One region of the Micromonospora sp. NPDC005257 genome, then DNA from elsewhere that is predicted to be linked to it. Evidence: riboswitches for the same ligand, from Rfam matches in the RefSeq annotation. Region 1 holds a riboswitch; the other holds the start of a gene.

What was found. A riboswitch is a leader RNA that binds a small molecule or an ion and turns the genes downstream of it on or off. The one in region 1 is predicted to bind thiamine pyrophosphate.
Region 2: it holds a riboswitch for thiamine pyrophosphate, as region 1 does, so the genes downstream of both, thiE (thiamine phosphate synthase) here and ACFYO8_RS27830 (ECF transporter S component) in region 1, are expected to answer to the same signal.

What each region holds. Positions count from the first base shown of each region.
Region 1 is NZ_JBIAKL010000017.1:76,383-81,855, reverse strand. It holds gene ACFYO8_RS27840 (SIS domain-containing protein) at 1-369, opposite strand, end outside; gene ACFYO8_RS27835 (alpha/beta hydrolase) at 366-1,202, opposite strand; TPP riboswitch at 1,279-1,385, shown strand; gene ACFYO8_RS27830 (ECF transporter S component) at 1,461-2,051, shown strand; gene ACFYO8_RS27825 (ABC transporter ATP-binding protein) at 2,164-3,597, shown strand; gene ACFYO8_RS27820 (energy-coupling factor transporter transmembrane component T) at 3,594-4,394, shown strand; gene ACFYO8_RS27815 (hypothetical protein) at 4,512-4,835, opposite strand; gene gndA (NADP-dependent phosphogluconate dehydrogenase) at 5,177-5,473, shown strand, end outside.
Region 2 is NZ_JBIAKL010000002.1:160,587-166,059, forward strand. It holds gene thiD (bifunctional hydroxymethylpyrimidine kinase/phosphomethylpyrimidine kinase) at 1-316, opposite strand, end outside; gene ACFYO8_RS04200 (thiamine phosphate synthase) at 313-939, opposite strand; gene ACFYO8_RS04205 (thiazole synthase) at 999-1,781, opposite strand; gene thiS (sulfur carrier protein ThiS) at 1,778-1,978, opposite strand; gene thiO (glycine oxidase ThiO) at 1,969-3,090, opposite strand; gene thiE (thiamine phosphate synthase) at 3,084-3,710, opposite strand; TPP riboswitch at 3,705-3,816, opposite strand; gene ACFYO8_RS04225 (DUF559 domain-containing protein) at 3,934-4,845, shown strand; gene ACFYO8_RS04230 (aldo/keto reductase) at 5,402-5,473, opposite strand, start outside.

The DNA of each region.
Region 1 (5,473 bases):
GTTCACGCCGGAGTTCGAGGCCAGCACGAACACGTCCTGCGGCCGGATCGGCGCCAGCTCGTAGAGGCGGTGCGCCACCGCCGGGTCGCGTTCCAGCTTCGGCCCGAGCACGTCGGCCGGGTCGCCGCCGACCAGCACCAGGTCACGCAACGCGATCCGGTTGGTGGGCACCAGGCCGCCGGCCCGCCCGGCGATCTCCATGGCCAGCGCCTCGGAGTGCCCGGTGCCGAACGCGTGCACCACACCGTCGGCGCCCAGCGCCGCCGCGATCAGGTCGGCCGCGGCGGCCACGTTGCCCCGCTGCTCGGCGGCGACCCGGCCGATCGTCTCGGTCACCACCGCCAGGTAAGCCTCGGCGCTCACCGTCATGCCGCCTCCGTTCCTCGGCACCGGGCGAGGATCGCCTCGGCCAGCGGGCCGGGCGCCTCGTCCGGAATCCAGTGGCTGACGCCGGGCAGCGTCACGAAGCGGTAGTCGCCGGTGACGTGCGCGGCGCAGGCCTGCGCGGCCGTCCGGCCGATCGCCACGTCCTTGTCGCTCCAGACGAACGTGGTGGGTACCCCGACCGGGGCGACCGCCTTCATGTCCGTCCCGGTCATCGCGCGGTACCAGTTCAGCGCCGCCGTCAACGCCCCCGGCTCGCGCATCGGCTCGGCGTACCGGGCCACCGCGGCGGCGTCGCCCACCCCGCCGAGCATCTTGCGCAGCACTGCGGCGTTCCACGCCAGCAGCACCTTCTCCGCCGTACCGGGCTTGCGGAACAACGTGATGTAGGCGGACTTGGCCTTCTGCCGCGCGTCGGTGGCGAGCGCGTGCCCCATCGCGACCGGGTGCGGCACCGACACCGCGGTGAGCGTCCGCACCCGCTCCGGGCGCGCCGCCGCCAGGCCCCAGGCGACGATCGCGCCCCAGTCGTGGCCGACCAGGTGCGCGCGGCTCACCCCGAGCACGTCGAGCACCGCCGCCGCGTCGGCCACCAGCTCCGGAATCCGGTACGCCCCGACGCCGGCCGGACGGGCGCCGGGCGAGTAGCCGCGCTGGTCGAGCGCGTACGTGCGCAGCCCGGCGGCGTGCAGCGCGGGCGTGACCGCGTCCCACTCGCCCGAGTGCTGCGGGAAGCCGTGCAGCAACAGGACCGGGTCGCCGTCCTCGGGGCCGCCGGCGCGTACCTCGAACGTCAGTCCTCGCGCATCCACCAGCATGATCGCCACCATACCGACACTCGTCCTGCTGGGCCGGGGCCCGTCGTCGGTGCTAGCGTCTGCGACGAGACAACTTCACATCCGACAGGGGAGCGCACAGCGCTGAGAGTGCGGGCCGGTGCCCGCAGACCCTCGAACCTGATCTGGGTAATGCCAGCGCAGGGAGTTCGGTCGACCTCCAGCCGCGTCGCCGTCCGGTGACCACCGGGCGCGGCGTGCGTCTTCTCCTGGTTCACCTCGACGAACTGGGAGCCAACCGTGAACCACACCGACAGCAACCGCTGGCGTACCGTCGACATCGTCGTCGCCTCGGTCATCGCCGTCGCCTTCGGCGTCGTGTTCTGGGCCTGGGGCCTGCTCTGGAGCGCCACCGACGCGGCGTTCGCGTTCTTCCCGCCGGCGCAGGCCGTGCTCTACGGCGTGTGGCTGATCCCGGCGGTGCTCGCCGGCCTGATCATCCGCAAGCCGGGCGCCGCGCTCTACTGCGAGACGGTTGCCGCGATCGTCTCCGCCCTGCTGGGCAGCCAGTGGGCGGGCATCGTGATCCTCCAGGGCCTGATGCAGGGCATCGGCGCCGAGCTGGCCTTCGCCGCGTTCCGGTACCGCTCGTTCCGCCTGCCGGTGGCGGTGCTGGCCGGTGCGCTGACCGGTCTCGGTGCGGCGATCTTCGACTTCGTCTACTGGAACAAGGCGTACGACTTCGCCTCCTACCGCCTCCCGTACGCGCTGATCACGATCGTCAGCGCCACGATCGTCGCCGGCCTGGGCGCGCACGTCCTCACCCGCGCGCTGGCGAACACCGGCGTGCTGGACCGCTTCCCCGCCGGCCGAGACCGCGCCCTGGTCTAGCCCGCCCCGCCCCGCCCCGCCCCGGCGATCAAGGAGTTTGCGTCCGCCGGGCACGGTTTTCCGGACGCGAACTCCTTGATCACCCAGGCTGGAGAGCGGAGAGGGGGACGCGGTGAGCGCTGTGGTGCTGCGGGGGTTCGGGTGGCGGCACGGGGGACGCAAGCGGTGGGCTCTGCGCGGGGTGGATCTGCGGGTGGAGAGCGGGGAGCGGGTGCTGCTGCTCGGACCCTCGGGAGCCGGCAAGAGCACCTTGCTGGCCGCGCTCGCCGGGCTGCTGCCGGAGGACTCCGGCGAGCAGGAGGGCACCGTCGAGATCGACGGGCTGGATCCGCGCAAGGCCCGCGAGCGCGTCGGCATCCTGTTCCAGGACCCGCAGACCCAGCTCGTGATGGCCCGCTCCGGCGACGACGTCGCGTTCGGGCTGGAGAACCGGGGCGTGCCGGCCGACGAGATCTGGCCCCGCGTCGACGAGGCGCTGCACCGGGTCGGCTTCCCGTACCCCCGGGACCGCCCGACCGCCGCGCTCAGCGGCGGCGAGCAGCAGCGGCTGGCGCTGGCCGGCACGCTCGCGCTCCGCCCCGGCCTGCTCCTGCTGGACGAGCCCACCGCCAACCTCGACCCGGGCGGCGCCGCCCTGATCCGCCGCGCCGTCGCGAACGCGCTCGACCCGGACACCACGATGATCCTGGTCGAGCACCGGATCACCGAGGCGCTGCCGCTGGTCGACCGGGTGGTGGTGCTGGAACCCGGCGGCGGGGTACGCGCCGACGGGCCACCCGAGGTGGTCTTCGCCGCGCACGGCGACGCGCTGGCCGCCGCCGGGGTCTGGGTGCCCGGCCACGTCGCGCCGCCCCGGCACGCCACCACGCCGCCCGGCGACGTGCTGCTCACCGCCGACCGGCTCGGCCTGCCACCCCGGCTGAACCCCACCGATCTTCGGGTACGCGCCGGCGAGGCGCTCGCCGTCCTCGGCCCCAACGGGGCGGGCAAGTCCACGCTGGCGCTGCTCCTGGGCGGCCTGCTCCGCCCCGGGACCGGCGCCGTCACCGCGTCCGCCGAGCTGGCCGGGCGGGACGCGCGCACTCCCCCGCACCGCTGGCGGGCGCCCGCTCTGGTGCGCCGGATCGGCTCGGTGTTCCAGGACCCGGAGCACCAGTTCGTCAGCGCCACCGTCCGCGACGAACTGGCGCTCGGGCCGCGCCGAACCGGTCAGTCCGAGGCGGCGGTGACCGCCACCGTGGACGCGTTGCTGCACCGGCTGCGGCTGGACAAGCTGGCCGGCGCCAACCCGTACACCCTCTCCGGTGGGGAGGCGCGGCGGCTGAGCGTGGCGACGGCCCTGGCCACCGCGCCCCGCCTGCTGATCTGCGACGAACCCACGTTCGGCCAGGACCGGCGCACCTGGCTGGAGCTGGTCGGCCTGCTGGCCGAACTGCGCGACGCCGGACACGGCGTGGTCGCGGTGACCCACGACGAGGACTTCGTGGCCGCGCTGGCCGACCGGACGCTCTCAGTGGACCGCTCCCCCGGCGGGGTGGTCCCGTGATCGACCTCGAACCGGTCGCCGCGCCGGGCGCCCCGCTGGCCCGGCGCAATCCGGTGGCGAAACTGGCCGCCGCGATGGTCTTCACGCTGATCCTGGTGGCGACGCTCGATCCGGTGGCCCCGGCCGTCGCCATCGCCGTCGAACTCGCGGTGCTGCCGCTGTTCGGCGTCCGCTACCGGGTGCTGGCCCACCGGGCCTGGCCGCTGCTCGCCGCCGCCGTCGGCATCCTCGTCACGCTCACGCTCTTCGCGGCCGACCGCTCCGGCCCGGTACTGCTCCAGGCCGGGCCGATCCTGGTCACCCAGGGCGTGCTGATGACCGCGCTCGGGTTGGTGCTGCGAATGCTCGCGGTGGCCCTGCCCGGCATCCTCGTCTTCGCCACCACCGACCCCACCGATCTGGCCGACGCGCTGATCCAGAACGCGAAGACGCCCGCCCGGTTCGCCATCGGGGCGCTGGCCGCGTTCCGGATGGTGCCGCTGCTGGAGCAGGAGTGGCGGATGATCAGCATGGCCCGCCGGGCCCGCGGCGTGGACGCCGGCCGCAACCCGGTGGCCAAGCTGCGGCTGTTCGGGTCCACCGCGTTCACGCTGCTTGTCGGCGCGATCCGGCGCGGTACGCGGCTGGCCGTGGCGATGGACGCCCGCGGCTTCGACGCGGGCACCCCGCGTACCGTGGCCCGCCTGCAGCGCTTCACCCGCGCCGACGCCCTGCTCGTCGCGGGCGCCGCGCTGCTGGCGGCCGGCGCCCTTGCGACAAGCATCACCCTGGGCACCTTCCGCCCCTTGATCGGCTGACCCCCCTCACCCTCCGCCCTGTTGATCATGAAGTTGACGGCACCGGTTGCCCGTTTTGTCGCCGCCAACTTCATGATCAACCAGGGCTGAGGGCCTGGCCGAGGGCGGAGCTGTCGGTCAGCTGCGGCGGAAGGCGTAGAACCGGGTCTGGCCGGCACGCTGGCTGCGCCCGGTGAACCGGGCCTGCCGCCCTGCTGGTGGGCCCGATCTGGGCGGCGTCGCGGATGCGCCCGGCAGGGCCGGCGTCTCCAGAGACTCCGAGGGCGACACCGTCGGCGTGGCCAGGGCCGGCGACACCGCATCCGGAGACACGGTGGGCGTCACCGGCTCGGCCGGGAGCACCACCGTGGGCGGTGCCACGGTGAGCGCGTCGAGCTTCGGCGGGGTCACCTGCGGCGCGGACTGCTTGCGGGACCTCTTCGGATTGCGCTTCGCGGGCATTCGCGGGCCTCCTGTCGTACGGGCGCGTCGACCGGGACGCGCCGAGCGAGGACTCCGGTGCGTGCGACCACGGCGGACACCGCTACCGACGGTGGCGGGGAAGGGATGCGGACGCCCGGAGCAGGACGTGTCCACGGCACTGGCGGCGGTGGACCGGGCTCGGAGGTGGGGCGTCACTTACGCATGACGCAAAGCTATCCCGCTGGCGGACGCCGCGCACCCGAATTACCGCCAAACGCACAGCCACCCGACCGTCACGCGCTGTCCATGTCCCGGGCCGCTGCCCCGGCGACCGCGATACGGTCGCAGCACGGCAGCACCAACGAGAGGTGGCGGTACGCATGGCAGAGCAGGCGACGGCGCAGATCGGAGTCACCGGTCTGGCGGTGATGGGCCGCAACCTGGCCCGGAACCTGGCCCGCAACGGCTTCGCCGTGGCGGTGCACAACCGGTCGCCGGAGCGCACCCGCAGCCTGGTCGCCGAGCACGCCGACGAGGGCACGTTCGTGCCGTCGGAGTCGCTCGCGGACTTCGTCGCCTCGCTGGAGCGGCCCCGCGCGGTGATCGTGATGGTCAAGGCCGGCGCACCCACCGACGCGGTGATCGACGATCTGGTCCCGCTGCTGGAGGAGGGGGAC
Region 2 (5,473 bases), on a different contig from region 1:
GATCGACGACCAGGTGCGGCAGGCGCCCGCCCCGGGCCGCCTCGGCCACCGCGTCGGCGACCGCCGGCGTGCCGAGCATCCCCGTCTTCACGGCACGCACGTCGAAGTCGCCGAGCACGCTGTCCATCTGGTCGCGCACCGTCTGCGGGGGCAGCGGCAGGACGGCGTCCACACCCCGGGTGCTCTGCGCGGTGACGGCGGTGAGCACGCTGGTGCCGTACGCGCCGAGCGCGGCGAACGTCTTGAGGTCGGCCTGGATGCCTGCTCCCGCGCCGGAGTCGGAGCCGGCGATGGTGAGGACTGTTCTCGGCGTCACTTGTCTTCTCCGGTGGTTGCGGTGACCGCCTCCTGGAAGGCTCTGCCCAGCGTGGTGGCGGTTTCGGCGGGGTCCTGGGCGCGCATGATCGCGCCCAGCACTGCTACTCCTGTGGCGCCTGCCTCGACGACTGCGGTGACCTGCGCCGGGGTTTCGATGCCGCCGAGGGCGAGCACCGGGACCGGGCTCGCCGCGATCAGCTCGTGTAGTCCATCGGGTTGCAGCGCCGGGCCGTAGCCGGGTTTCGTGCGGGTCTCGTAGACCGGCGACAGCGTCGCGTAGTGCTCGGTGGTGAGCCGGGCCAGCTCGGCGGTGTCGTGGCAGGATCGGCCGACCAGTCCGACGACGGGCGGCGGGTACGGGCCGGCGGCGGGCAGGTGCACCGCGTCCCCGTCGAGTGGATCGGGTCCGGCGACGATCAGCGTGCCGCCCGCCTCGGCGAGGATCGCGCGCAGGTCGACCGCGAGCGCGAGGCGTTCGGCGCGGGGCAGGTCCTTCTCCCGCAGCACCACCCACCGCACTCCCCCGCCCACCGCGTGCGCCACCACATCGACGAGCGCCCCCCGGGCCACCCTTCGATCGGTAAGCAGCACGACCCCGGTCGGGCCGGTGTAGTTCTTGATATCTGGCCGCCCCTTGGAGTGCGCCCCCGTACCAAGATCGTCCAAAGCTCGGGCGGCGGTCACAGGTCGGGCCGTCCGTCGTCGGGGGTGGAGGCCAGCGCGTGGAAGCGGCGGGCGATCCGGCCCGCGCCGTACGCGAGGCGGCCGGCCTCGACCGCGTAGCGCATCGCCGTGGCCATCGCCACCGGGTCGGCGGCCCGGGTCACGGCGCTGGCCAGCAGCACCGCGTCGCAGCCCAACTCCATCGCCAGCGCCGCGTCGGAGGCGGTGCCGATGCCCGCGTCGAGCACCACCGGCACGTCGACCGACTGCCGGATCAGCCGGATGTGGTGCGGGTTGCCGATGCCCAGCCCGGAACCGATCGGCGAGCCGGCCGGCATCACCGCCGCGCATCCCACGTCGGCGAGCCGCCGCGCCAGCACCGGATCGTCCGAGGTGTACGGCAGCACCGTGAACCCGTCCGCCACCAACTCCTCGGCGGCGCGCAGCAGCTCCACCCCGTCGGGCAGGAGCGTGCGCTCGTCGCCGATCACCTCAAGTTTCACCCAGTCGGTGTCGAACGCCTCCCGGGCCAGGTGCGCCGTCTTCACCGCCTCCACGGCGGTCCGGCAGCCGGCCGTGTTCGGCAGCAGCCGTACGCCGCACCGCTCCACCAGGTCGAGCAGCCCGCCCGACCCGCCGGGCGTGGTGTCCACCCGGCGCAGCGCCAGCGTCACCAGCTCGGTGCCGGAGGCACGGATCGCCTGCTCCAGCACGTGCAGGTTGGCCGCGCCGCCGGTGCCGAGGACGAGCCGGGAGCCGAACGTGACCCCGCCGATCTCCAGCGTGGACATGCCGCTCACCCGCCCTGGGTGGCGCTGAGCACCTCGACCCGGTCGCCGTCGCGCAGCACGCTCGCCGACCAGCCGCCGCGCGGCACCACCTCGCCGTTCACCGCCACCGCGAGCCCGCGCTCCCGGTCGGTGACGGCGCGCACCACCTCGGCGACCGTGACACCGTCGGGCAGCGTGCGGCCGGTGCCGTTGACGATCAGTTCCACGTGCGCTCCTTCCCGAAGCGGTCCGGGGTGAAGGGGGCGAGCGCGGAATCCGGCTCGCCGGTGACGATCAGCTCGGTGACCAGGTCGGCGGTGACCGGGGTGAGCACGATGCCGTGCCGGTGGTGCCCGGTGGCCACGAGCACCCCCGGCCGTCCGGGCAGCGGCCCGATGATCGGCGCGTTGTCCGGCGTACCGGGGCGCAGCCCGGCGACGGCCTCCACCAGCTCGTACTCGACGAGTTCCGGCACCAGCTCCGCGGCGGCGCGCAGCAGCGTCAGCACCCCGCCGGCGGTGACCTCGGTGTCCGCGCGCTCCTCGACTGTCGCCCCGACCACCACCTCACCGCTGTCCCGGGGCACCAGGTAGACCGACTCGCTGTCCGCGTACCCCCGGATCACGTGCCGGAAGGCCGGCGGACCGCCACCGGGCGCGCGCAGCCGCAGCACCTGGCCCTTCACCGGGCGGACCGGCAGACCGGTCAGCGCCGCCGCGCCGCAACCGGCCGCGACCACGGTGACCCGGGCGTCCACCTCGGACAGCGCGCCGACGCGGGCCGGGCGCAGCTCCACCCCGGCCCGTCCGGCGGCCGTGCGCAGCGCCGCGACCAGCCGGCGCGGGTCGACCTGGTGGTCGCCGGGGGCCACCGCGCCACCGCGCACGCGCGGCGCCAGCGCCGGCTCGCGGTCGCGCAGCTCCGAGGGGCGCAGCGGCGTGATCGGCAGTCCCAGACCCCGTTGGTACGACCACAGCCGCCCCGCCTCGGCCAGGTCGTCGGCGGTGAGCCCGACGACGAGCGTGCCCTCGGTGCGGTAGCCGAGGTCGACGCCGCTCGCCTCGGCCAGCTCGGCGGCGAAACCGGGCCAGCGGGCGGCGGACCCGACGAGCAGGGCGGTCAGCTCGTGCTCACCGAAGTACGCCTCGGCGACCGGCGAGAGCATCCCGGCGGCCACCGACGAGGCGCCCGAACCGGGCCGGTCGTCGTGCACCACCACACGCAGTCCGCGCTGCGCGCACCGCCACGCGACGGCGAGTCCGACCGGCCCGGCGCCCACCACCGCCACGTCGGGCCCTCTGTCAACGCCTCCGGTAGCGGAAGGGCCCTCTCTCACCACGTCAGCGCCCGCATCAACTCGGCCGCGGCGTGTGCGGGATCGGCGGCCGTGCTGAGCGCGCCGACCACCGCCACCCCGTACGCCCCGGCCGCCCGCAGTGCCGGCACACCCGCGGCGGTCACCCCACCGATCGCGATGATCGGCACGCCCACCGCCTCGGCGACCGCGCGTACCCCCTCGGGGCCGATCGGATCCGGCAGGCCGGACTTGGTCGTGGTGACGTGACACGGGCCCACGCCCAGGTAGCTCGCGCCCGCGTCCACCGCCGCGCGGGCGCCCACCGGCTCCCGGGCGGTCGCGCCCAGCACGGCGTCCGGGCCGAGCACCCGGCGCGCGGCGGCCACGGGCAGGTCGTCCGCGCCGACGTGGCCACCGGCGGCGCCCACCGCCAGCGCCACGTGCAGCCGGTCGTTCACCAGGCACTGTGCCCCGTACGGCCGGCACTCCTGCGCCACCCGGCACGCCAGCTCGTACGCCTCCCGGTCGGTGGCGTCGTCCTCCACGCGCACCTGCACGACGAGTTCGGCGCCGGCCACCGGCAGGGCGGCACGCAGCACGGCGAGCGGGTCACGCCCCGGCCGGGTGTCGGTGACGAGATGCAGTCGTCCCAGGGACAGCACGGCAACGCTCCTCCCTGCGCCGGCATTACCCGGATCAGGTTCGACGGTCGGGGGCTCCCAGCCCCCCTCTCAGCCCGGTCCGCACCGGGCTCCCGTGGGTTACTTGCGGCCTACCGTACGACGCCTCCCGCCCGTACGGAAGGCCGGGTGAGGTTTTTCCAGGAACCAGCCGTCCGCCGGATTGGGACAGCGGGTGACCGTCTCCTCACGACACGCTGCCCGGATGTCCGTTCCCGCCCGCGTTCCGCGCAACCTTGCGATCCTGCCGTTCCGGGGCGGCCGCGCCGTCTCCCAAGGGCTGCTCACCTGGACGATGCTGCGCGGGCCGACGTGGATCCGCCTGCTGCCGGACGTGTACGTGCACCGGGACGGACACCGCGCCGACGACCACCGGATGTGGTGCGAGGCGGTGGCGTTGCGCCTGCCTCCGGGTGGCGTGCTGGCGGGGCGCAGCGCCGCCTGGCTGTTCGGCGCGGACGTGCTCACCCGCGACGCGCCGGTCACCGTGCTGCTGCCGACTGCTGCTCGACTGCGACCGCACCCACGGTTGCGGTTGGTCCGGTCGCCGCTGCCGGAGCGGGACCGCACCCTCGTCGGCGGTCTGCCGGTCACCACCCCGCTGCGTACCGCGTTCGACCTGGGCCGACAGGGCTCACTCGCCGAGGCGTTGGTCGCCGTCGACGCGCTGCTGCGTCGCCGGGTCGTGAAGCTGCCCGCCCTGCGGGCCTACGCCGCCGACCGGCCGGGCTGGCCGGGCGCTCCGCTGCTGCGCGAGGTGCTGGCGCTGGCCGAGCCGTTGAGCGAGTCCCCGATGGAGACGCGACTGCGGCTGCTCCTCCTCGACGCCGGTCTCGGCCCGCTCACCGCCCAGCACGAGGTGCGCGCCGGCGGACGCTTCGTGGCCCGGGTGGACCTGGCCTGGCCGGCTCTCCGCCTCGCGGTCGAGTACGACGGCGACCACCACCGGGAGCGGGCAAACTTCCGGCGGGACGTGGCGCGCCTGAACGCGCTGCGCGCGGCCGGGTGGGTCGTACTCCGGTTCACCGCCGACGACGTGCTACGCCGACCCGACGCCACTGTCGCCCTGGTACGCCAGGCCCTGGCCGAACGTCGTGCCACCGCAGCAAACCACTGATCCGCGCCCTCGGCTCGCCGCCCTCCGCACCCTCCAGCTCGCCGCCCGCAGCCCGCAGCCCCGAGTCTCGCCCCGCCGCGCCCCCGGCCCGGCCACCGCCACCCGGTGTCTGGCCGGGCCGGGCCGGGCCGGCCGAGACACCACGGGCGTCAGGAGGCCGCCCGCAGACACCTATGGCGTTCCACCCGCGACTGAATCTGGCGACGAGTGGAACGCCATGAGTGTCTCAATGCCTCCTTGACACCCATACCGTTCCACCCATCGTGGGCGCTGCCTCTGAGTGGAACGCCATGGGTGCCTGCGCGCGCGGGCGGCCCCGGTGTGCGCACGCCCGCCGAGCCGGGGCAAGCCCCGACGCTCGCACGCCGACGAGCGGACGCACCTGCGACGCGCGGGCGGACCGAACACGGGTGGACCGAACGCGCGAGCGCACGCCCGACGCGCGAGCGGGCCCGACGCGCGAGCGGACCCAACGCGCGGGCGGACCGAACGCGCGGACGGGCCGAACGCGCGCGGGCCCGACGCGCAGGCGGGCGCGTCCGCGCGGGCAGGGACGTCAGAGGATGGCGTCCAGGGCGTCCAGGTCCTCGTCGGTGGGCTGCCACGTGCCGGCTTCGGCGTTCGCCCT